3 regions of the Streptomyces sp. Ag109_O5-10 genome follow, and region 3 is predicted to be linked to each of the others. Evidence: riboswitches for the same ligand, from Rfam matches in the RefSeq annotation. Region 3 holds a riboswitch; each other region holds the start of a gene.

Evidence for each region. A riboswitch is a leader RNA that binds a small molecule or an ion and turns the genes downstream of it on or off. The one in region 3 is predicted to bind S-adenosylmethionine.
Region 1: linked by a shared signal. The riboswitch ahead of BLW82_RS46415 (putative leader peptide) and the one ahead of thrC (threonine synthase) in region 3 are both predicted to bind S-adenosylmethionine.
Region 2: linked by a shared signal. The riboswitch ahead of BLW82_RS37045 (amino acid ABC transporter permease) and the one ahead of thrC (threonine synthase) in region 3 are both predicted to bind S-adenosylmethionine.

What each region holds. Positions count from the first base shown of each region.
Region 1 is NZ_FNTQ01000001.1:8,842,868-8,850,297, forward strand. It holds gene BLW82_RS40300 (ABC transporter ATP-binding protein) at 1-1,157, opposite strand, end outside; gene BLW82_RS40305 (ABC transporter permease) at 1,154-2,077, opposite strand; gene BLW82_RS40310 (ABC transporter permease) at 2,074-3,033, opposite strand; gene BLW82_RS40315 (ABC transporter substrate-binding protein) at 3,037-4,656, opposite strand; gene BLW82_RS46415 (putative leader peptide) at 4,877-4,993, opposite strand; SAM riboswitch class IV at 5,028-5,141, opposite strand; gene BLW82_RS40320 (MFS transporter) at 5,482-6,231, shown strand; gene BLW82_RS45905 (hypothetical protein) at 6,280-6,585, opposite strand; gene BLW82_RS46420 (2-oxoglutarate and iron-dependent oxygenase domain-containing protein) at 6,542-6,898, shown strand; gene BLW82_RS40330 (2OG-Fe(II) oxygenase family protein) at 6,835-7,430, shown strand, end outside.
Region 2 is NZ_FNTQ01000001.1:8,119,587-8,127,016, reverse strand. It holds gene BLW82_RS37045 (amino acid ABC transporter permease) at 1-855, opposite strand, end outside; SAM riboswitch class IV at 1,246-1,369, opposite strand; gene BLW82_RS37040 (glutathione S-transferase C-terminal domain-containing protein) at 1,447-2,319, opposite strand; gene BLW82_RS45835 (hypothetical protein) at 2,446-2,577, opposite strand; gene BLW82_RS37035 (hypothetical protein) at 2,738-2,992, shown strand; gene BLW82_RS37030 (hypothetical protein) at 3,151-3,960, shown strand; gene BLW82_RS37025 (hypothetical protein) at 4,119-5,024, opposite strand; gene BLW82_RS44715 (hypothetical protein) at 5,099-5,236, opposite strand; gene BLW82_RS37020 (SGNH/GDSL hydrolase family protein) at 5,492-6,757, opposite strand; gene BLW82_RS37015 (right-handed parallel beta-helix repeat-containing protein) at 6,829-7,430, opposite strand, start outside.
Region 3 is NZ_FNTQ01000001.1:5,116,122-5,123,551, forward strand. It holds gene BLW82_RS23460 (alpha,alpha-trehalose-phosphate synthase (UDP-forming)) at 1-216, opposite strand, end outside; gene BLW82_RS23465 (glucosyl-3-phosphoglycerate synthase) at 311-1,255, opposite strand; SAM riboswitch class I at 1,413-1,566, shown strand; gene thrC (threonine synthase) at 1,585-2,868, shown strand; gene BLW82_RS23475 (MoaD/ThiS family protein) at 2,926-3,201, shown strand; gene BLW82_RS23480 (cold-shock protein) at 3,670-3,876, shown strand; gene groL (chaperonin GroEL) at 4,245-5,867, shown strand; gene BLW82_RS23490 (NADH:flavin oxidoreductase) at 6,097-7,224, shown strand; gene BLW82_RS23495 (hypothetical protein) at 7,315-7,430, opposite strand, start outside.

The DNA.
Region 1 (7,430 bases), 3.7 Mb from region 3:
GTGACGTCGGTGCCGTCGAACAGCACCTGTCCGGAGGTCGCCTCGGCCAGGCGCAGCACCAGCCGGGCGGTGGTGGACTTGCCCGAGCCGGACTCCCCGACGAGGGCGAGGGTCTGCCCGCGCCGCAGGGTGAGGCTCACGTCGTCGACCGCGCGCAGGGTCCGGGCCGCGCCGCCGGCCCGCGGCAGGCGGAACTCCTTGACCAGGTTGCGTGCCTCGACCAGGGAAGGCGCCGTCTCGGGCGGGGCGGTGGGGACCGGGGTCCGGGCGCGGGCCGTGGTGAGGCTCGGGGCGGCGGCCAGCAGCCGCCGGGTGTACTCGTGCTGCGGGTCGGCCAGCAGGGCCCGGGTGTCGCCCGACTCGACGACCCTGCCCTGCTCCATGACCACCAGGCGCTGGGCCCGGTCGGCGGCCACCCCGAGGTCGTGGGTGACCAGCAGGATCGCGGTGCCCGACTCCTCGGTGAGGTGCTGGAGGTGGTCGAGGATGACCCGCTGCACGGTGACGTCGAGCGCGCTGGTGGGCTCGTCGGCGATGATCAGCCGGGGCTTCGCCGCGATGGCGACCGCGATCAGGGCCCGCTGCCGCATGCCGCCGGACAGCTCGTGCGGGTACTGCCGGGCCCGGACGGCCGCGTCGGGCAGCCCGGCCCGGTCGAGGACGGCGACCGCTTCGGCCGCCGCCCCGCGCCGGGTCGCCAGGCCGTGGACGCGCAGCACCTCGGCGACCTGCTCGCCGATCCGTTTCACCGGGTTGAGCGAGACCGTCGGATCCTGCGGGACCAGCCCGATCTGCGCACCGCGCACCGTGCGCAGCTCCGCCTCGGAGAGGGCGGCCAGATCGTGCCGGCCGAACCGGACGGTGCCCGCGTCGACGGTGCCGTTGGCCGCCAGCAGCCGGGTGACCGCGTGCGCGGTGGTGCTCTTGCCGGAACCGGACTCGCCCACCACGGCGGTCACCTGTCCGGGCCATACGTCCAGGTCCACGCCCCGTACGGCCGGCACCGTGCCGCCCCGGGTGCGGTACGACACGGACAGGCCGCGGATCTCCAGGAGTGGTGTGCTCACGTCCCCACCGTTCTCGCGTGTGCCGCGGTTCTCGCCTGCGCCGCTGTTCTTGTGCGCGTCGTCGTTGTTCTCGCGTGCGTCGTGCGTCATCGCTGCCGTGCCCATTCGCCGTCCAGCGCCCGCGCGATGCGGTTGGCGGCCAGTACGGTGGCGGCGATCGCCAGACCGGGCAGTGCGGTCAGCCACCAGGCGTTGGCCAGGTAGTTGCGGCCGTCGGAGATCAGCGTCCCCCACTCCGGGGCGGGCGGCGGCGCGCCGTAGCCGAGGAAGCTCAACGCCGACACGGACAGGATCGAGGTGCCGAAGTCCAGCGTGGCGAGGACGATCACCGGCCCCGCGGCGTTGGGCAGGACGTGCCGGCCGAGCACCGAGTACCAGCGCGCCCCGCAGGACCGGGACGCCTCCACGAACACCGCCTGCCGCACCCGGAGCACCTCCGCCCGCGCCACCCGGGCGAAGGACGCCACGCTGGCGATGCCCACCGCGACGGCCACCTTCACCGTCCCGTACCCGAGCGCGGTGACCAGGGCCAGCGACAGGAACAGCGCGGGGATGGAGAGCAGGACGTCCACGAAGCGCATCAGCACGTCGTCCACCCAGCGGCCCACGAACCCGGCGACGACCCCGAGCAGGCCGCCGACCACGAACGCCACCAGGACCGCGATCAGCGTGGCCTTGAGGGAGAGCTGGGCACCGTGGACCACACGGGAGAAGACGTCGCGGCCCAACTCGTCCGTGCCGAACCAGTGACCGCCGCTCGGGCCGCGGAAGTTCTGGGAGGGCACCCCCTTCAGCGGGTCCTGTGAGGTGAACAGATCCGGCCAGAAGGCGGCCAGCACCACCAGCACGAGGACGACGCCGGACAGCAGCAGACCGGGGCGGCGCAGCAGGAAGCGGAGCACCCGGCGGATGCCGGCGGGCCGGCCGGACTCCGCGGGGGACCCGTTTCCGACCGGCCGGGCGAGGCCGCGGGCGGCCTCGGCCCGGTCGTCGACAAGACTCTGACTCATGCGAAGCCCGCCTTTCTCTCCGAGGCCACCACGATCCGCGGGTCCAGCAGCGGATAGACGAGGTCGACGAGCAGGTTCGTCGCCACGAAGATCAGCGCGCCGAACACCACCACCCCCTGGACCAGCGGGATGTCCTGGGTGGTGACCGCACCGGCGGTCACCCGGCCCAGACCGTCGCGGGAGAACACCGTCTCGACCACCACCGAACCGGCGATCAGCTGCCCGACCAGCAGGCCCACGACCGTCAGCGCCGGCAGCGACGCGTTGCGCAGCGCATGCCTCAGATGCACCCGCCACCGGCCGGCTCCCTTGGCCCGCGCGGTCTCCACATAGGCCTGGTCCAGCGCGGTGAGCAGGCTCTTCGCCAGCACCTGGGCGACCTGCGCGCCGGTCGGTATCGCCAGCGTCAGGGCCGGCAGCACCAGGCCGCGCAGCCCGTCGTTGCCGAACGCCGGGAACCAGTGCAGCTTGAACGAGAACGCCTCGACGAGCAGCAGTCCGACCCAGAACGTCGGGACCGACACCCCCAACGGGGGCAACGACAGCAGCAGTTGCCGCAGCCACCGCCGCGAGGTGTAGGTCGCCACCACCGCGAGTCCGCCGCCGAGGACCACCGCCAGCAGCAGCGCGGCACCGGTCAGCTGGAGCGTCTGCGGCAGCGCGTCGGCCAGAGTGGCGGTGACCGGGCGGCCGGTGGAGACCGCGTCGCCGAAGTCCCCGCGCACCGCCCGGCCCAGATACTCCGCGTACTGCACCAGCACCGGCTTGTCGAAGCCGTACTCGTGCCGCAGCTCGGCGAGCTGGGCCGGGTCGACCTGTCCCGTGTCCATCCCCGCCCCGGCCATCGCCGAGACCGGGTCACCGGGCAGGAAGTCCAGTACCAGGAACGACACCGTGTAGGCCGCCCACAGCACCCCGACCGCCTGCGCCAGCCGTTTGATCACGTAGCGACGCATCCGCTACCCGATCCAGGTGTCGTGCAACTGGACGCGGCTGCCGGAGTCGAACTCCAGGTCGTGCACCTTCTTCGAGACGCCGAGCTGGGTCTGGAGCTCCACCACCGGCACGTCGTACGCGTTCTGCACGATCAGCTTCTGCGCCTCGGCGACGAGCCGCCCGCGCTGTGCGGTGTCCGTGGTCGCGGCCTGCGCGGACAGTGCCGTGTCCAGCGAAGTCGCGGGCAGGTGGTAGAAGTTGGCCAGCCGGGTGGAGAAGGAACTGCGCAGGATGTCCGGGTCGGCGCGGGTCGTGTTCCCCCACACCACGTCGAAGTCACCCGACTGGAGCGTCGTGGCGAACTGGGTGACCGGCAGCTGCTTGAGCACCACGTCGATCCCGACGGCCTTGAGCTGCTGCTGGACCAGCTCCAGGGCGGGCTGGTTGGTGGCCGCGTTCGGGAACCAGCTGATGGTCAGGGTCAGCTTCTTGCCGTCCTTGGTGCGGACGCCGTCGCTGCCCGCCTGCCAGCCGGCCGAGCCCAGCAGCGACTTCGCCTTGGCCGCGTCGAGCGCGAGGTCCGCGGAGAGGTCCGTGTAGTCGGGCGTGGTGTGCGCCAGGATGCTGGTCGCCGGCCGGGTGCCGGTCGGGTAGACGGTGTCGGCGATCTGCTTCCGGTCGACGGCGGCCGAGATCGCCTGACGGACCTTCGCGTCCTTCAGCAGCGGCCGCGCGTTGTTGAGCCCGAGGCCGAACACCACACCGGGGTTGGCACGGCTCTGCAGGGTGACCTGGCCGCCCTTGAGCGCCGCCTCGTTGGCCTTGCCGACGCTGCTGATCGCGTCCACCTGCCCGGACTGGAGACTGCCGGCCCGCACCCCCGCCTCGGGCACGACCTTGAACACCAGCTTGTCCAGGTAGGCCTCGCCCTTCTTCGACCACAGCGAGGAACCCCAGTCGTACCCGGTGCGCCTGCCCAGGGTGACCGACTGGTTCTGCACGTACTGCTTGAGCACGAACGGGCCGGACCCGACCACCCCGTCGCTGCACTTCTGCTGCGGGCTCTTCTTGACGCTCGCCGAGGACTCGATGCCCAGCGAGTGGGTCGAAGTCGCCTGGAGGAACTGGGCGTTGGGCTGCTTGAAGGTCACCTTGACGGTGAGCGGGTCGACCACGGCGGTGCTCTTGACGCCGCTCAGGTAGCCCTCGGCGAGGGTGCCCAGGGCACCGAGCTGCGGCACCGCGTCGAAGTTGTCCTTGACCACCTGGGCGGTCAGCTTGGATCCGTCGCTGAAGGTGACGCCGGACCGCAGGTGGAACGTGAACGTGGTCGCGTCGGTGCTGATGTCCCAGCTCTTGGCGAGCCACGGCACGATCTTTCCGGTCTTCGGGTCCTGGTCGGTGAGCGAGTCCACGATCTGGCGCACCGAGTAGATCGTGTCGTTGCTGCCGACCTGCTGCGGGTCCACGCAGCCCGCGTCGGAGCCCACCGCGAAGGTCAGGGTGCCGCCGGACTTCGCCCGGCCGCTTCCGCCGCCGGAGCCGTCGTCGCCCGAACCGCACGCGGTCAGCAGGACGCTGGTGGTCAGGAGCGCGGCCAGGGGCGCCCATCGGGAGGGTCTGAAATCCGGAAGTGCAGTCACGGAGGGCTTTCTCCTACTCGTGTCACCGAGGCACTACCGCGCACGGATGCGCGCAGGCATGACGGTGTGCGCGGCCCGGGCGGATCGACTCCGGCCGGGGATGCGCTGTGCAGACAGGGGGTTGGCATGCGGACGGCACCGGGAACCGGTGGCCCAGGGGGAAGGACGGCGCGAAGGTGGCGGGCCGGTGACGGATGTCAGCCGGCGGCGGCCTGGCCGGTCAGGCCCGACAGAGGCAGCTGGTCGAGCGCTTCAGATCGATGTGGCGCCGGCGCGAGAGCCGGGAGTACGCCGTGGCGTCGGCGGGGGAGGCAGCGGAGTCATCGCTGTGCAGCATGCCGGACCTCCCCGTCTCCGGCCCCGGTCACGGGGCCACGCGCTTGCGGGAGTCATCGGTGACCCCGCCGGGCTTTCACCTGGAGCACCCCACCGCGCGGGAGGGTTGCCGGTCAGCGAGCCAGGGCTTGACGCTGACACTCAATGCCGTTGGTGATGCTACGGATCGATTTTGTCGTACGTCAATGCCGCGACGTGACGCCCTGTCCGGAGAGCGGGGTCGTCTCATGTGCCGGGACGGATGGTGGACGCACCTTGTTCCGTGTGCTTTGATCCGGCCATGGAGACCGCAGGTCAGGCACGCACGGTGCTGCTCGACCCGTTCTGGTCGGGCCGTCGTGCCGACCAGTTCGACCAGACCTGTCGCTGACCACTCGCTCCCTTCGCGTCCGCCTCCGCCGCGCCGCGTCCCCTGCTGGGCCCGGACCGGCGTCGCAAGCGTCCCGCGACGCGTCCGCGTCCAGGCCCCGCCCGCTCGGAAAGAGCCGCATGGTCGTCAACAGCACTGCCCCGAAGGGGGTGTTCGCCGCCCTGCGGGTCCGTGACTACCGGATCTACTGGAGCACGGGCCTGGTGTCCGACATCGGCAGCGCCCTGCAGGGTGTCGCGCTGGACTGGTTCGTCCTGACGCTCACCCACAGCGGTACCGCGCTCGGCTGGGTCGCCGGACTCCAGTTCGCCCCGGTGCTGCTGATCGGCCTGTGGGGCGGGGTCGTCGCCGACCGGTACGACCGCCGGACCCTGCTGCTGTGGACCCAGCCGCTGTACGCGGTCCAGGCACTGGTCCTGACGGTCATCGTGTTCTCCGGCCATGCCGCCCTGTGGCTGCTGTACGTCCTGTCCTTCGCGCTCGGCTGCGTGTTCACGGTGGAGAACCCGGCACGCCTGTCCTTCGTCACCGAGCTGGTCGGCCGGGCGCTCATCCCGAAGGCGGCGGGCCTGAACATCCTGTCCCTGAACGCCGCGCGGCTGATCGGCCCGGCGATCGCCGGTGTGCTGATCGGGGCGATCGGCACCGGGTGGGTGCTCGCCCTCAACGCCGTGTCCTTCACCGTCGTCCTCGCCGGTCTGCTGTCGATCCGGCCGCGGGCGCGGGACACGCCCTTCGTGGCCCGGCCGCCCTGGACAGGGGCGGGCGCGGCGGGGCTGCGCTACGTGGCGGCCCGGCCCGAACTCGTCGGTGTCCTCACCAGCTTCGGCCTGGTCGCCACCTTCGCGGTCAACTTCCACCCACGCTGACGCTGTTCGCGGGGCGTGTCTTCGACGTCGGCTCCCGGGGCCTCGGCCTCATGAACACCGCACGTCCTGCCGGCCCTCGACCGGCCCGCCGTCGGCCTGGACCTGCCCGGCCACGGCCGCTCCAGCAGGCGCGGCCGGGGCGACTACCGCCCCCCGGCGCCTGGCCGGCACGCTGGAGGAGGCCGCGCGGTCCTTCACGCCGGGCGGCGTGCCCCTCGTGGGCGCCGGGTTCGGCGCGCCGGCCGCGATCGCCCTGAAGGCGAAGTTCCCGCACAGCGTCGGGGCGCCTCTTCCTCGTCGACGCGCCACGGTGCGCCAGGCCGCCCAGACGATCGGGATCATCCAGATCGTCAACCACGGAGTCCCCGCGGAGGTGATCACCGAATTCAACGACGGCTTCCGCCGGGTCCTCGACCTCCCCGCGAGGAGAAGGAACAGCTGGCCAGTCCCACCGGACACCCCTACCGCGGCTGGCGGCAGTGGCCCGACGACTTCGGCCGCCTCGAACTCGAACGGTTCAACGTCGGCCAGTACGACGACGCGGAAGCGGCCGAGGCCGCCGGGCTCACCCCCACGCAGGCCACCCTCTACGCCCACGCCAACGTGTGGCCGCCGCAGGAGCCCGGCCTGCGCGCCGCGACCCGGCGCTACCAGGACGCGTTCGTGAACGTGGCCCGCCGCGTCCTCGGCCTGTACGCGCGCGTGCTGGGCGTGCCCGCCGACACCTTCCCGCTCGGCGACGACGTCTGCACGACGACGGTCGTCAACAACTACCCCAAGTGGCCGCACGACGGCGCGTCGGACGACGAGAAACTCCTCCTCCTGGAACACGCCGACAGCTCCGCGCTCACCGTGCTCCACCAGGAGGGTGACTACGCCGGCCTCCAGGGCCGGCGTCCGGACGGCACCTGGACCTCCGTAACGATCCGGCACGACGCCCTCCAGGTGTTCACCGGCACCCTGCTGACCAACTGGACGGACGGCAGGCTGCGCCCCGGACGGCACCGGGTGGTGGCCGGCGGCACGGTGACGCGACGCTCCTCCGCCGTCTTCGTCCACCCGGGCCTGGACACGGTCGTGGCACCCCTGCCGGCCTCCGCCGACCCGGACGGATCCGACTTCGAACCCGTATCGGTGTGGGAGCGTGCCAGTGGCAACGTCGAGGAGTACCTGAGGGTCTTCGGCCGCCCCGAGCAACT
Region 2 (7,430 bases), 3.0 Mb from region 3:
CACGGAGACGACGCTGGTCAGGATCAGGTACCAGACGGTCACCACCAGGAGGAGCGGCACGATGTCGCCGGGGTAGGTGGAGCCCATGCTCTGCGCGGAGCCGAACAGGTCGAGCAGCGAGACGTAGAAGACCAGCGAGGTGCTCTTGATCAGGCCGATCAGCTGGTTGACGTAGTTCGGGGTGATGGACCTGAGCGCCTGCGGGAACACGATCTTCCGGAACTGGTAGCCCTTGGGCAGGCCGAGCGCGGCGGCGGCCTCGTGCTGGCCCTGGTCCACGGAGAGGATGCCGCCGCGGACCACCTCGGCCGCGTAGGCGGCCTCGTTGAGGCTCAGGCCGATGACGGCGACCACCATGTCGGTGGCGAGCTTCGACTCGTCGAAGGAGAAGAAGGCGGGCCCGAAGGGGACGCCGACGCTCAACGTCTTGTACAGGGCGCTGAAGTTGTAGAGGAAGAGCAGGACAACGATGAGCGGTATGGAGCGCAGCGCCCATACGTAGGTCCAGCTGACCGCGCGCAGCACGGGGCTCTTCGAGAGCCGGGCCAGGGCGAGCAGGATGCCCCCGAGCAGACCCAGCACCGCGCTGTAGGCGGTGACTTCGAGGGTGATGACCAGTCCGTCGAGGATGGTCGGCCGCAGGAACCAGTAGCTCCAGCGGTCCCACTGGTAGAAGGGGTTGGTCACCAGTCCGTGCACGAACTGGGCGGCCAGGACCAGGACGACGGCGGTGGCGATCCACCGTCCCGGCCTGCGCAGCGGCTGAACGCGCTGTGCGGTGAGGGATGGTGACGGTTCGTCGGCGGCGGGCGGTGCCTCGGGGGCGGCGATCGTGGCGCCTGGGGGTTCACTCATGGCGGGCTCCGGCGGAGTCGGACACCCACGTGTCCCGCGGCGGGGGCCGCGCACCGGTCCGTGTTCGGGCACGGCGCGGTGCGCGGGGGCGCGCGGGGCACGGGGCTGGGCGGACGGCGGCACACCGGACGGCCGGTGTTTCGACGGGGACGCTGGGGTGCGAGGCTGCGGGGAACCGGGGGAAAAGCCTGGTCAGACCCGACAGCGGGCACAGCCCGGTGCGGTACACGCGCTACACAGGGCGCTGTTGACACGGAGCAGGTCGACGGCTCGGTCGGCGACGAGCGGGCTCGGGTACGGGCGTACGCAGCCCTCGGCGCGGCGCTGGGCCGTCCTGGGGGCTGCGTACATGTCCGTCACCTGTCACTGTGTCGTGCCGGCCCCGAAGGGCACTCGCGCTTACCGAATCGTCGCTTGCCGAAACGTCGTCGGTCCGGTCGTCACCTGGGGCACCCCACCGCGGTGCGAGGGTTGCCGGTCAGCAAGCCAGGGCTTGACGCTGACGCTCATGACCGTTCTGGTCCGCAAGTAACGCAGTTGCCCGAACGATTGTCAACGCCTGTCCGACTGGCGAAACGGTTCGGGCGGCTCTCACCTGCGCGGACCGCGGGGTGCGTCGGCCGCGTGGCCCGCCCAGTCCAGGATCTGGACGGCCGCGCCGGCGGCTTCCAGGCCCTGGCAACGGCCGTGGTGGCGGCGGGCGATGCCGTCGAGGTCGAGGTGGCCGCCGAAGGCCGGATGGGCGGCCAGCCGGCGGGCGTAGGCCCACAGCACCGGGTGGCCGGCGACGGCGTGCACCGCGGCGGCGTCCAGGTGGTTGCGGTGCACGGTGTCGAGTTGCACCAGGGTGACCCACAACTCGATGTCGGCGGCCGTGAGTCGGCCGCCGACCAGGAACTCCACCCCGGTCAGCCTGCGCTCCAGTTCGTCCAGGGCCGAGAGCAGCACCTCCAATGCCTCCGGGTCGCCGCCCGCGCGCCCGGCCCGCTGTGCGGCCTGCTCGATGTCCTCGGTGCACAGCCGCTCGACGGCCTCGATCTCGGCCTCGGCTCCGCACGGGTAGAGCCGGGCGACGCCGTCACCGAAGTGCTGGTCCAGGTCGCGCAGGATGTCCCGGCTGTGGGTGCTGACGATCCTGCCGGACCAGCCGTCGCTGAACACCGGCGCGAGGGCCGGTCCCGAGTAGCGGTGCGCGCTGGCCTCGTACAGCGGGCGCAGCACCGCGTGGCTGCCGTCGGGACAGTCCGGGACGGCGGGCAGGAAGGTGACCGGACAACAGTCGTCCAGGGCCAGCAGGCTGTGTCCGACGGCGATCCGCAGGCCGTCGGGGCAGGCCGTGGACAGGTGGAGCCGGTAGCGGCGTGGCACGGCGTAGTGGCCGCTGCGCGCGTCGCGGCCGATGCGGCCTCGGAAGGCGGGGGCGGTACGGACGGACGGCAGGGCGGCGAGTGGAGTGATGGACATGCGTCTCCCCGGGGCGGGCGGGCGCGCGGACGTACGCGCGGCCGAAGCGTTCGTCGGTGGGTTCTCGGCGGGATCCGGTGCGTCCTGGCGGACGGGCGCCCGCCTCGTACGACCGGGATCGGGCGCTCAGTCTCTGCGGCCGGTGGCGCCGCACATCCGCAGCAGGTCGAGGTGGCGGCGGGAGGTGAGCAGGGGGGCCGTCCAGGGCGCGGGGCTCTCGCGGCGCTGTCTGCCGGTGAGCGTGCGCAGGCGACCCATCTTTCCCTACCTTTTCACTAGGATTTCCATCTGGAGTGTCGATCGGCCTCCGCCCCGCGTCAAGGGGGCGTCCACGCCTGGGACACCCGGCCCCGACTTGCCGCCGGGCGGGCGGGGCGGTGCGCTGGTGGCGGAGGCCGAGTGACAGGAGCCGGAGCCGATGACCGAGCCCCCGCCGGGTCCCGGGCCGGTGCCGGGCGCCGTGCCCGAGACCTTCGCGTTCCGCTGCGGGCGGTGCGGCCACGGCTGGGAGGCCGTCTTCCAGGCGGTGTTCTTCACCGACCCGGTCGCCGATCCGGAGCTGCAGAGCACCTTGGAGTACGTCGACGAGGCCGGCCGGGCCGTGCCGTCCCCGCTCACGGACGCGGTGTGCCCGCGCTGCGGCAGCCGGCGGGTGCGGGTCACGGCGGCCTGATCACGACGCTCACCCGAATGGCACGTGCGGGTGGTCGGCGCTCGCGGCCGGTGGTGGCGTGGAGGGACGCAGCGACGTCGTCCGGCGTCGTCCGGCGGAAGGGGCCGCACCGGCGCCGCCGCCCAGTGACGTACCGCGTCCCCGAGGAGGCAGTCGCGATGACCCGTCCGTCCCGACCCGCGCGTGTGCTCGCCACGGCCCTGGCGGCGGGGACCCTGCTCGCCACGGCGGCCTGCTCGGACGGCAGCGGCTCCCCCGAGGCCGCGGCCGTCTCGCCGGCCGCCGAGCGCTCCCCGGCCCCGTCGCGCACCCCCACCCTCACCGGCCCCGGGGCGCAGGCCGCGCTGATCACGCCGGCCGACATCGAGGACGACTGGCAACTGGCCAACGACGCGGCCACCTGGCGCAACCAGATGCTGGTCGGGAAGGTCGACGTCGCCCAGTTCCTCAACGCCAAGTCGGACGCCGCCGACTGCCAGCGGCTGCTGGACAGCCTCTACTCCGACACCCTGCTGGGCCGCGCCACCGGCGCCTCCGGGCTGCGCGGCTTCACCTCGGACGACTCCCGGCTGCTGTACCAGGTCGGCGACTACGGCCGGCCGGCCATGGACGCGACCATCAAGTGGCTGAAGAAACTCCCCAGCGAGTGCAACCAGTTCTCGGCCACCGCCTCGGACGGCAGCAAGCGGACCGTCCAGGTCGTCGAGTACAAGGAACCGCCCAAGGCGGGCGACGACCTGGCGGCGCTCACGGTCACCGTCCAGGGCACCTCGAACGGGCAGCCCACCACCACCACTCTCGACGTCGTGGCGCTGCGCGTCGCCGCCTCCGGGGCCGCGGTCACCAACGGCGGCCTCTCGGGCGTCGACCACGACAGCACCGCCCTGGCCGTGCGGAACGGCGCCAAGCGCCTCGAGGAAGTACTGTCCGGCAAGACCCCGGCACCGCTGCCGAGCCAGTTCGACTAGGCCGGCGGTCCCGTGGGTCCCCAAGGTCGCGCCGGCGTCGGCCGTGCACCGGGCCACGTGCCCTGCGGCTCGCCCCGCCCGCCGGCGGCGACCGGGCCCGCGCCGCGATCGGTGCCGTCTACCGGGGAGCAGATCCCGGGCTTCCTCGAAGCGCTGTCCTAGGGCCGTCCCCACTCGGCTCCGAAGGGCCCGTCACCGGTGCGGCCCACGTCAGGTCTGCCGACCGGCGCGTACCAGGCCATGTCCTCGGCCACCGCGGGCAGGCGCCCGCTGCGGTCCGCCAGTGGCACGGCGGGCCGGTCGTCGGTGTTCGCGGCGAGCACGAGCCGGGCCGCCGTCCGCCAGCGCTGGTACGTCTCGGGCGCGGCGGTGGCCAGCCGGTGCACGTCGGTCACCCGGAGCCGGCCGCCCAGGCCCCCCGCGCCGGGCGGGCGCAGCCACCGCAGCTCCGCACCCGCGAGCGGTTCCGCCGCCCGGTCCGGCACCACCTGCTCGACGCGGGCCAGGTCCGCCGCGGCGGCGGTCGCGTAGAGGGCCAGCGCGACGAGTACGACGGCCATGTGCGCGTCGAGCGCGTTGCCTCCGGCGGGCGGGTAGAGCCGCTCGTAGAGCTCGCCGTCGCTCGGCAGGGCCCAGGCGCACAGCCGCCGTGCCCAGTGCAGGCAGTCGGTCAGCGGCGGGGTGCCGGTCGCGGTCAGGACGCGGCCCTCCCAGCGCAGCAGGCGCCCGGGCACGTCCGGCGACGGCGGGTACAGCGTCCGGTCCTCGGAGATCCGCGGCAGCATGTCGATCCTGACCGCCGCGCCCGGGAACCGGGGCGGAGCACCCTGCGCGCTCAGGTGCAGCAGCTGCCGCACCCCGCACGCGGCCACCTCGGGGTCGGTCCAGACGTGGCCCTCCACGCACTCCAGGTGCGCCTCGCGCCCGTCGGCCACCAGCGTCAGCCCTGCCGTGCGGCCGCAACGGGGACAGAACAACGGCACGTCCAGCACGTCGTCGATCAGATCGCCGTACTTCGCCACGACGATCTCCCCTGCGACCAGCACCCGGACCAGTCCCTGCACGCGCATTCCCTCCGAGCGGACCGACGGTCACTGTCGTAACCGATGGTCACACACCCGCGCCGCACCGACCCGACTCAACGGCTGCCGTCGAGCAGCACGACGTGGACCAGGTAGGGAAGCACCTCGTTGACGCGGGGGTCCTGGTCCAGGAGTACCGCGACCGGGGTGCGGCCCTGGGCGCGCAGGGCGTCGAGGCGCCGGGACCAGTGCACGGGGGCGGACAGTCCGGCTCCGGGCGACGGGAGTTCCCGGTCCGGGCCGATCGCGGGCAGCGGGTGCGGGCCGCGGCCCGCGGCGGCGGCCAGGGCGCGCCGCGGGTCAGGGCGTCGAAGGCCAGCGCGTCAAGACCGACTGGTCAGCGGGGGGCATCCACCGATTCCTCGGCCGCGTCCTCGCATGGCGTCCCGGGCCGCCGCTCCCCCGGTTCTCCGGGATGTCTGGAACGGATCGCCGCCGCGCGGCAGCTCTCACGTCAGCAGGGAGAGGTCGACCGCGTTCGCCAGTGCCTGCATGCCGGCTTCGTTGGGGTGGATGTGGTCGCCGGAGTCGTAGGCCGGGTCGAGGGCGGTGGGGTCGGCCGGGTCGGCGACGGCCTTGTCGAAGTCGACCACACCGTCGAAGGCCCCGCTGGTGCGGATCCACCGGTTGGCCGCCTGGCGGATCGCCTCCGCGGAGTCGGAGTAGTAGCCGTTGCCCTTGTCGGGCAGCATGGTGCCGCCGATGATCCGGACTCCTGCGGCGTGCGCCTGCCGGATCAGGTCACGGTAGCCGTCGATCAGGTCCTGCGTGGTCAGTGGGGCGCCCCCGGGACCGCTGTTGTTGCCGATGTCGTTGATTCCCTCCAGGAGGATCACGTCCCGTACTCCTGGCCGGCCGAGCGCGTCATGGGCGAAGCGCTTCTTCGCGCTGACGCCCTGCCAGATGTTGGGGACGTCCGTCAGGACGCGGTTGCCGCCTATGCCGGCGTCGACGACGGCCATCGGGCTTGGGTCGGCCAGGCGCCGGGCCAGGTCGTCGGGCCAGCGGTGGTAGGCCCCCGCCGGGGTGTTGTAGCCGTCGGTTATCGAGTCGCCGAAGGCCACCACGGTTCCGTGGGCACGCGTCGGGACGACGTCGATCCCGGACAGGTAGTACCAGGAGGTCCGCGCCGCGACGAAGGACGCGTCGGACGCCTCGGCGGTGTGGTCGCCGGGCCCCGACAGGTAGCTGGTGTCGAAGGCGTCGGAGTGCCACGTGGCCGAACTGGTCGCATGGGGCAGGTAGATGCTGACCAGGACGCTCTGGTCGGCCTTGACGTGCATCGGCACCGGGTCGCTGACCACTTCTCCGCCGGTGGGGACGGTCACGGACCTCCGGTGGTCGAAGGTGACCGGGAGCAGCGACCGTGCCACGGCGGTCGCCCGGTCGGCCTGCGCGCCGACGGTGACGTGTGCCACCGTCAGCGGGATGGTGCTGCGCAGGTTGGACAGGTGGATGCGCAGCGCGTCGCCGTCGACGGTGGAGTGCGCGACCATCCGGATGGTCTGGTCGTTGAAGTTCGGACCGCCGGCCGTCATGCTCGGCGACCAGGCCGCGACCCGGCCCTGCGGTGTCCGGGCGTGCGGCGCGGTGGAGTCGGCTGCCGGGGAGGCCGCCGTCCGGCCTGCGGCGAGGTGCGCGCCGGTGAGCAGCGCGACGACCGCGGCGGGTGCCGTCAGCACGGCGAGCAGTTTGCGTCTGGGTGCGGAGAGCATGGGGTGTTTCCTTTCTCCCGGCGCACGGCCGGCCCCGATGGCGATGAGGTGCCTGTGGTCGCGGTCCGCGGTCAGTTCAGGGCGAAGCCGTCCACCAGGAGGTAGTCGCCGCCGGCCTTGGTGAGAGTCAGGGTGTGGGTGCCGGCGGGCAGGTTCGAGACCGTGTACACGCTCTGCTGGGCGTGCCGTTGCGGGGTGTTGGCGCTGACGGTCTTCTGGGCGGCGCCGTCGAGCGAGACGGCGATGTCGCCTTCGTCGGAGTTCGTCTCGGTGAGGAAGCTGATCCCGGTGCCGGTGAAGGTGATCGTCGCGGCGGCGCCGTCGTGCTGGGCGTAGTGGACGCCGTCGTCGAGGTCGCCGTAGCCGCGGGAACCGCTGGAGGACCAGCTGCCGGTGTAGGAGATCCGCAGGTCGTCGTCGTCGACGGTCCGGCCGGGGAGGGTGCCGGGGCCCGCGGCCTTGATGATGTCCTGGGCCGCCTGCGGCCAGTTCCCGTCGGTCACCACGGTGGCCTGCTGGAACGTGATGTCGGTGCCGTTGTTGTTGTAGGAGGCGGTGTCGCTGTAGTTGTCGTGGATCGTGTCGTCGTGGATGCTCGGCGTCCACAGGTTCGTCCAGAGCGACCCGTTGGCGAAGCGCACGACGTTGTCGTGGGTGTTCCACAGCGAGCTGC
Region 3 (7,430 bases):
CCGGCCGCCGTCGGCCCGCCGCACCGCCTCACGGTCGCCGTCGCCCAGCGCCGCGCACACCCACACCGCGTTCGCGTCCGGCCCGATGGCCGACAGCCCCGAGACCAGCCCGCCGCCGCCCCGTTTGGCGTACAGGGAACCGTCTTCGCGCTGCTCGTACGAGACCGGGCCGCGGTTCGAGGCGACGAGCACCTCGGCACCGCCGGTGGAAGCCATGGGGGAAGCCATACGCCACAACCTAGCCCGGCCCGTAAACGCTCAAACGTACGGCCGTGTCCGACGCGCCGCCGTATACGGCCGTACGACGAAGTCACGCCACCTTGCGCTCGGCGTACTCCGTGATCTCCACCATCGGCGGCCGTTCCTCCGTGTCCACCGAGTACGTGCGCGGTTCGAAGCCGTCCTCGCCCCGTTCGAACTGGGTGAGCGAGGGCCGGATCAGGTGGCCGCGGGCCAGCCGGAGCTGGGCGGTGCGGTAGATCGCGGCGGACATCCGGCCGAGGGCCTGGCCGTCCTGGTGGCGGTGCTTGCGGACGCCGACGTCGACCTGCGCGAGGGCGTCCAGGCCGGCCAGGTGCAGGGCGTCGACCAGCATGCCCAGCTCGATGCCGTAGCCGACCGGGAAGGGGAGCTGTTCCAGCAGCGAGCGGCGGGCCGCGTACTCGCCGCCGAGCGGCTGGACGAAGCCCGCCAGCTGCGGCCAGTGCATGTTCAGCAGCGGGCGGGCCATCAGCTCGGTGACCCGGCCGCCCTGCCCGGCGGCGCCGCCGAGCGGGCGGTCGTACATCGCCTTGACGAGGTCCACGCCCGGCTCGGTGAGGAGCGGGCCGACGATGCCGGTGACGAAGTCGGAGGAGAACTCCCGCAGGTCGGCGTCGACGAAGCACACGATGTCCCCGGTGGTGACCAGGAGGGAGCGCCAGAGGACCTCGCCCTTGCCGGGGACGGCGGGGATGCGGGGCAGGATCGCGTCGCGGTGCACGACGCGGGCGCCGGCGGCCGCGGCGACGGCCGCCGTACGGTCGGTGGAGCCGGAGTCGACGACCACGATCTCGTCGACGAGCGGCACCTGCTGCATCAGGTCGTGGCGGATGATCGCGACGATGTCGCCGACGGTCTCCTCCTCGTTGAGCGCGGGCAGCACGACGCTGACCGTCTGCCCGGAGGACCTTTTGGCGGCCATGATCCGGTGCAGGGGACGATCGGTTACGGACCAGGAGCGGGTGGCCAGCCAGCGCTCGACTTCTTCCAGCACGGTCAGCGGCTCCTCACTGTCACGGCCACACGACGACGTGTGATCCATCTCGCGGTACGGACGACTCTCTCAACTGTCCTGGCCTTCGGTTACAGTCTTGAACAACGCCGATGACCATCGCATGTCCTGGGTGCACCCGGCGTTGACAACCGCATACCGCTCATCCAGAGGGGCAGAGGGAAACGGCCCGTTGAAGCCCCGGCAACCCTCCAGTCGGTACTCGTAGATCGCTGTCGATCACCGCGAGGCTCCCGGCTAGGGAAGGTGCCAAATCCGTCTCACGACGAGATGCGTCGTGAGGAAGATGAGGAGAAAGGGCCTCGCCTCACATGGCTGTGCAGACTGTTGCAAGCACCACGGACTCCACCGTCGATCTCGGTCCCGCCGCTGCCCTGAGCTGCCGCGAGTGCGGTCACCGGGTGCCCCTCGGCCCGGTGTTCGCCTGCGAGGAGTGTTTCGGCCCGCTGGAGATCGCGTACGACTTCTCGGCCTATGACACCGAGGAGCTCCGCAAGCGGATCGAAGCGGGTCCCGCGAACATCTGGCGCTACGCGCCGCTGCTGCCCGTCCCCGCGGACGTGGCGACCAAGCCGAACATCAACCCCGGCTGGACCAAGCTCGTCAAGGCGGACAACCTGGCCAGGGAGCTGGGGGTCACCGGCGGGCTGTACGTGAAGGACGACTCCGGCAACCCGACGCACTCCTTCAAGGACCGCGTCGTCGCCCAGGCCGTCGAGGCCGCCCGCGCCTTCGGCTACACCACCCTCTCCTGCTCCTCCACCGGCAACCTGGCCGGCGCCGTCGGTGCCGCCGCCGCCCGGGCCGGCCTCCGCTCCTGCGTGTTCATCCCGCACGACCTGGAGCAGGGCAAGGTCGTCATGGCCGCGATCTACGGCGGCGAACTCGTCGGCATCGAGGGCAACTACGACGACGTGAACCGGTTCTGCTCCGAGCTGATCGGCGACCCGGCGGGCGAGGGCTGGGGCTTCGTCAACGTCAACCTGCGGCCGTACTACGCGGAGGGCTCCAAGACCCTGGCGTACGAGATCTGCGAGCAGCTCGGCTGGGAGATCCCGGACCAGCTGGTCGTCCCGATCGCCTCGGGCTCGCAGCTCACGAAGATCGACAAGGGGCTGCAGGAGCTGATCAAGCTCGGTCTGGTCGAGGACAAGCCGTACAAGATCTTCGGCGCCCAGGCCGAGGGGTGCTCGCCGGTGTCGGTGGCCTACAAGGAGGGCCACGACGTGGTCCGCCCGCAGAAGCCGAACACCATCGCCAAGTCCCTCGCCATCGGCAACCCGGCCGACGGGCCGTACGTCCTCGACATCGCGCGGCGCACCGGCGGTGCGGTGGAGGACGTCACCGACGAGCAGGTCGTCGACGCCATCAAGCTGCTCGCGCGGACCGAGGGAATCTTCGCGGAAACCGCCGGCGGAGTGACGGTTGGAGTCACCAAAAAGCTCATTGAGAATGGGTTGATTGATCCGGCCAAGTCGGTCGTTGTACTCAACACCGGTGATGGACTCAAGACGCTGGACGCGGTGGCGGGAACCGGACTCACCGCGACCATTCGCCCGAGTCTGGAGTCTTTCCACGAGGCCGGGCTCGCCTGAGTCCCCCGAGAAATAGGGGCGCCGCCCGGAGGGGCCGCCCGGACCGGAGGTAAAAACGTGAGCGTCACCGTTCGCATCCCCACCATCCTGCGCACCTACACCGGTGGCCAGGCCGAGGTCGCCGCCGAAGGGACCACCCTCGGCGAGGTCATCTCGGACCTGGAGAAGAACCACACCGGTATCTCCGCGCGGGTTCTGGACGACCAGGGCAAGCTGCGCCGGTTCGTCAACGTGTACGTCAACGACGACGACGTGCGCTTCGAGCAGGGCCTGGAGACCGCCACCCCGGACGGCGCGGGCGTCTCCATCATCCCGGCCGTCGCCGGCGGCTGACCTGCGGACCTGCTTGACAGGCTGATCGAATGACCGAACATTACCTTCGGTAACGCCGATCACCGTCTGTTCATCCGATTGCCCCCTCCGTGAGAGAAGCGGAGGGGGCAATTCTGTGTGGTTGAGCGCGGTACAGTTGGGGAACACGGTCCCGATCTCCAGGTCGGGGGCCCCGTATTCGATACCGCGAGCCCGACAAGAAGCAGCCAAAGTGCCCGGGTTATATGCGGCTTTTGTGGCCTTTATGGGGCCCGACTTGCCCTGAATTCGGCCGAATTCTTACCACATTCCGGACCCCTTCCCTCAAGAATTCTCGTCCGATTGACCTGTTGCAGACGGCAGTTGGACAGATACATTCAGCCGCGGTCGACGCGTTCCGGCGCACGCCCCCAACCAATGGGGGGTGAGGTCTGACCCGGATCCGCGAAGTGTGGATCTGTGCAAGGGCCAGTAATAGGGGAGTTAGGCATGGCTCAGGGCACCGTCAAGTGGTTCAACGCGGAGAAGGGGTACGGCTTCATCGCGGTCGACGGTGGTGCGGATGTTTTCGTCCACTACAGCGCGATTCAGATGGACGGCTACCGCACCCTCGAGGAAGGTCAGCGGGTCGATTTCGAGATCTCGCAGGGCCAGAAGGGGCCGCAGGCGGACATGGTCCGGCTGGCGACCAGCTGAAGCACGCGCCGACTGACAGCGACGTTCTTCTGTACATCTTCGAAGGGCTCGTGCCTCCCGGGGCACGAGCCCTTCGGCATGTCCCGGGCCATGTTCCCGGCCTCGGTCCTCGAGAGCCGCTTGCGCCCGCCCTTCGCCCGATCACCACCCCCCGACGAGCACTCGCTTCGCGAGCGCGCCTTGCACTCTCCTGGGTCGAGTGCTAATCATTGGCGTTAGCACTCTGAAGGTGAGAGTGACAAAGAAGGACCGGGTCGGTGAGGCCCGCGGACCGGGTGGGGCAAGGAACCCACGGGTCGGCGAGCCGTCCGTCGCGGGCGCGGGCGCGGTCCGAAGACTCACCCCCAGTCCTGGAGGGACCACTTCACATGGCCAAGATCATCGCGTTCGACGAGGAGGCGCGGCGCGGCCTTGAGCGCGGTATGAACCAGCTCGCCGACGCCGTCAAGGTCACCCTCGGCCCCAAGGGCCGCAACGTCGTCCTTGAGAAGAAGTGGGGCGCCCCCACGATCACCAACGATGGTGTGTCCATCGCCAAGGAGATCGAGCTGGAGGACCCGTACGAGAAGATCGGCGCCGAGCTGGTCAAGGAAGTCGCCAAGAAGACGGACGACGTCGCCGGTGACGGTACGACCACCGCGACCGTGCTCGCCCAGGCCCTGGTCCGCGAGGGCCTGCGCAACGTGGCCGCCGGTGCCAACCCGATGGCCCTGAAGCGCGGCATCGAGAAGGCCGTCGAGGCCGTCTCCGGTGCCCTGCTGGAGCAGGCGAAGGACGTCGAGACCAAGGAGCAGATCGCCTCCACGGCCTCCATCTCCGCCGCCGACACCCAGATCGGCGAGCTCATCGCCGAGGCCATGGACAAGGTCGGCAAGGAAGGCGTCATCACCGTCGAGGAGTCCCAGACCTTCGGTCTGGAGCTGGAGCTCACCGAGGGTATGCGCTTCGACAAGGGCTACATCTCGGCGTACTTCGCCACCGACATGGAGCGTATGGAGGCCGTCCTCGACGACCCGTACATCCTGATCGCGAACTCCAAGATCTCCTCGGTCAAGGACCTGCTCCCGCTCCTGGAGAAGGTCATGCAGTCGGGCAAGCCGCTGCTGATCATCGCCGAGGACGTCGAGGGCGAGGCCCTGTCGACCCTGGTCGTCAACAAGATCCGCGGCACCTTCAAGTCCGTCGCCGTCAAGGCCCCGGGCTTCGGCGACCGCCGCAAGGCGATGCTGAACGACATCGCCATCCTCACCGGCGGCGAGGTCATCTCCGAGGAGGTCGGTCTCAAGCTCGAGAACACGACCCTCGACCTGCTGGGCCGCGCCCGCAAGGTCGTCATCACCAAGGACGAGACCACCATCGTCGACGGCGCCGGCTCCACCGAGCAGGTCCAGGGCCGGGTCAACCAGATCCGCGCCGAGATCGAGCAGTCCGACTCGGACTACGACCGCGAGAAGCTCCAGGAGCGCCTGGCCAAGCTCGCCGGTGGCGTCGCCGTCATCAAGGCCGGTGCCGCGACCGAGGTCGAGCTCAAGGAGCGCAAGCACCGCATCGAGGACGCCGTGCGCAACGCCAAGGCGGCCGTGGAGGAGGGCATCGTCGCCGGTGGTGGCGTGGCCCTGCTCCAGGCCTCCCAGGTCTTCGAGAAGCTGGAGCTGGAGGGTGACGAGGCGACCGGCGCGCAGGCCGTGAAGCTCGCGCTCGAGGCCCCGCTGAAGCAGATCGCCGTCAACGCCGGCCTCGAGGGCGGTGTCGTGGTGGAGAAGGTCCGCAACCTCACCCCGGGCCACGGCCTGAACGCCGCGACCGGTGAGTACGTCGACCTGGTCGCCGAGGGCATCATCGACCCGGCGAAGGTGACCCGCTCTGCCCTGCAGAACGCCGCCTCCATCGCCGCGCTGTTCCTCACCACCGAGGCCGTCATCGCCGACAAGCCGGAGAAGGCCGCCGCGGCCGCTCCGGGCGGCATGCCGGGCGGTGACATGGACTTCTGAGCCTGACGGCTCGGCAGCTCCCAGGCAGCACCGAGGGCGGTACCCCCTGTTCGACAGGGGGTGCCGCCCTTCGGCGTTTCCGCGGCTGGAGAGGATCTGTGTCCTGGGTCACACGGCAACCGCGCGGGAGCGGGAATGCATACCGGCGGGTAGGTCGTTTCTAGGGACGTGTAGTCGATGCGTGTGCACATACCGACTGGTAAGACCTACTTTCGAGGAGATCCCCCACGTGACCGTCACCACGCCCCCCGCCTCCCGCGCAGCCGAGATCCTCGCCCGTCCCATCGCCCTGAACGGGCTCACGGTCCCCAACCGGATCGTGATGGCGCCGATGACCCGCCAGTTCAGCCCCGGCGGCGTCCCCGGCGAGGACGTGGTCTCGTACTACTCGCGCCGGGCCGCAGCCGGTGTCGGTCTGATCGTGACCGAGGGGACGTACGTCGGTCACGACTCGGCGGGAGGCAGCAGCCGCGTTCCGCGGTTCCACGGCGAGGAGCAGCTGGCGGGCTGGGCGAAGGTCGCCGAGGGCGTGCACGCGGCCGGCGGCACCATCGTGCCGCAGCTGTGGCACATCGGCATGGTCCGCAAGCAGGGCCAGGCACCGGTCGCGGACGCGCCCGCCGTCGGTCCCTCCGGCATCCGCCTGGACGGCACCGAGGGCGAGGGCAAGGCGATGACGTCGCAGGACCTCGACGACGTCATCCGCGCGTTCGCCGAGGCCGCGGCCGCCGCCGAGCGCATCGGCTTCGACGGCGTCGAACTGCACGGCGCCCACGGCTACCTGCTCGACCAGTTCCTGTGGGCGGGCACCAACCGACGCACCGACGCCTACGGCGGCGACCCGGTCGCCCGTACGAAGTTCGCCGCGGAGATCGTGGCCGCCGTACGCGACTCGGTCTCCCCGGAGTTCCCGGTCATCTTCCGCTACTCGCAGTGGAAGTCCGACAACTACGACGCCCGCCTCGCCGAGACCCCCGAGGAGCTGGAGGCGATCCTCACCCCGCTGGCCGCCGCCGGCGTCGACGTCTTCCACGCCTCCACCCGCCGCTACTGGCTCCCCGAGTTCGACGGCTCCGACCTCAACCTGGCCGGCTGGACCAAGAAGCTCACCGGCAGGCCCACCATCACCGTCGGCTCGGTCGGCCTCGACGGCGACTTCATCAAGGCCTTCGCGGGCGAGGGCTCCGAGATCAGGGGCATCGACGACCTCCTCGACAGCCTGGAGCGCGACGAGTACGACATGGTCGCCGTGGGCCGCGCCCTCCTCCAGGACCCCGAGTGGGCGGCGAAGGTCCTGGCCGGCCGCACGGACGAACTCACCTCCTACGACGCGTCAGCACTGAAGACCCTGAGCTGACCGGGCGGTTCGCCCTCGGGTCGGCCGGCGACCAGCCGGAGAACCCGAGGGCGACCGCGTAGGGCGCGACGAGCCCCGCCCAGGTCATGGTCACCTCAGGATCGCCATGGCCACGGCGACCACACCCTGCACGGGCAGGGACGCGACACCGAAGATCAGGGCGCCGTACGGACCGGCGTCCGCATCCGTGCCTCTGCGCCTCGCGA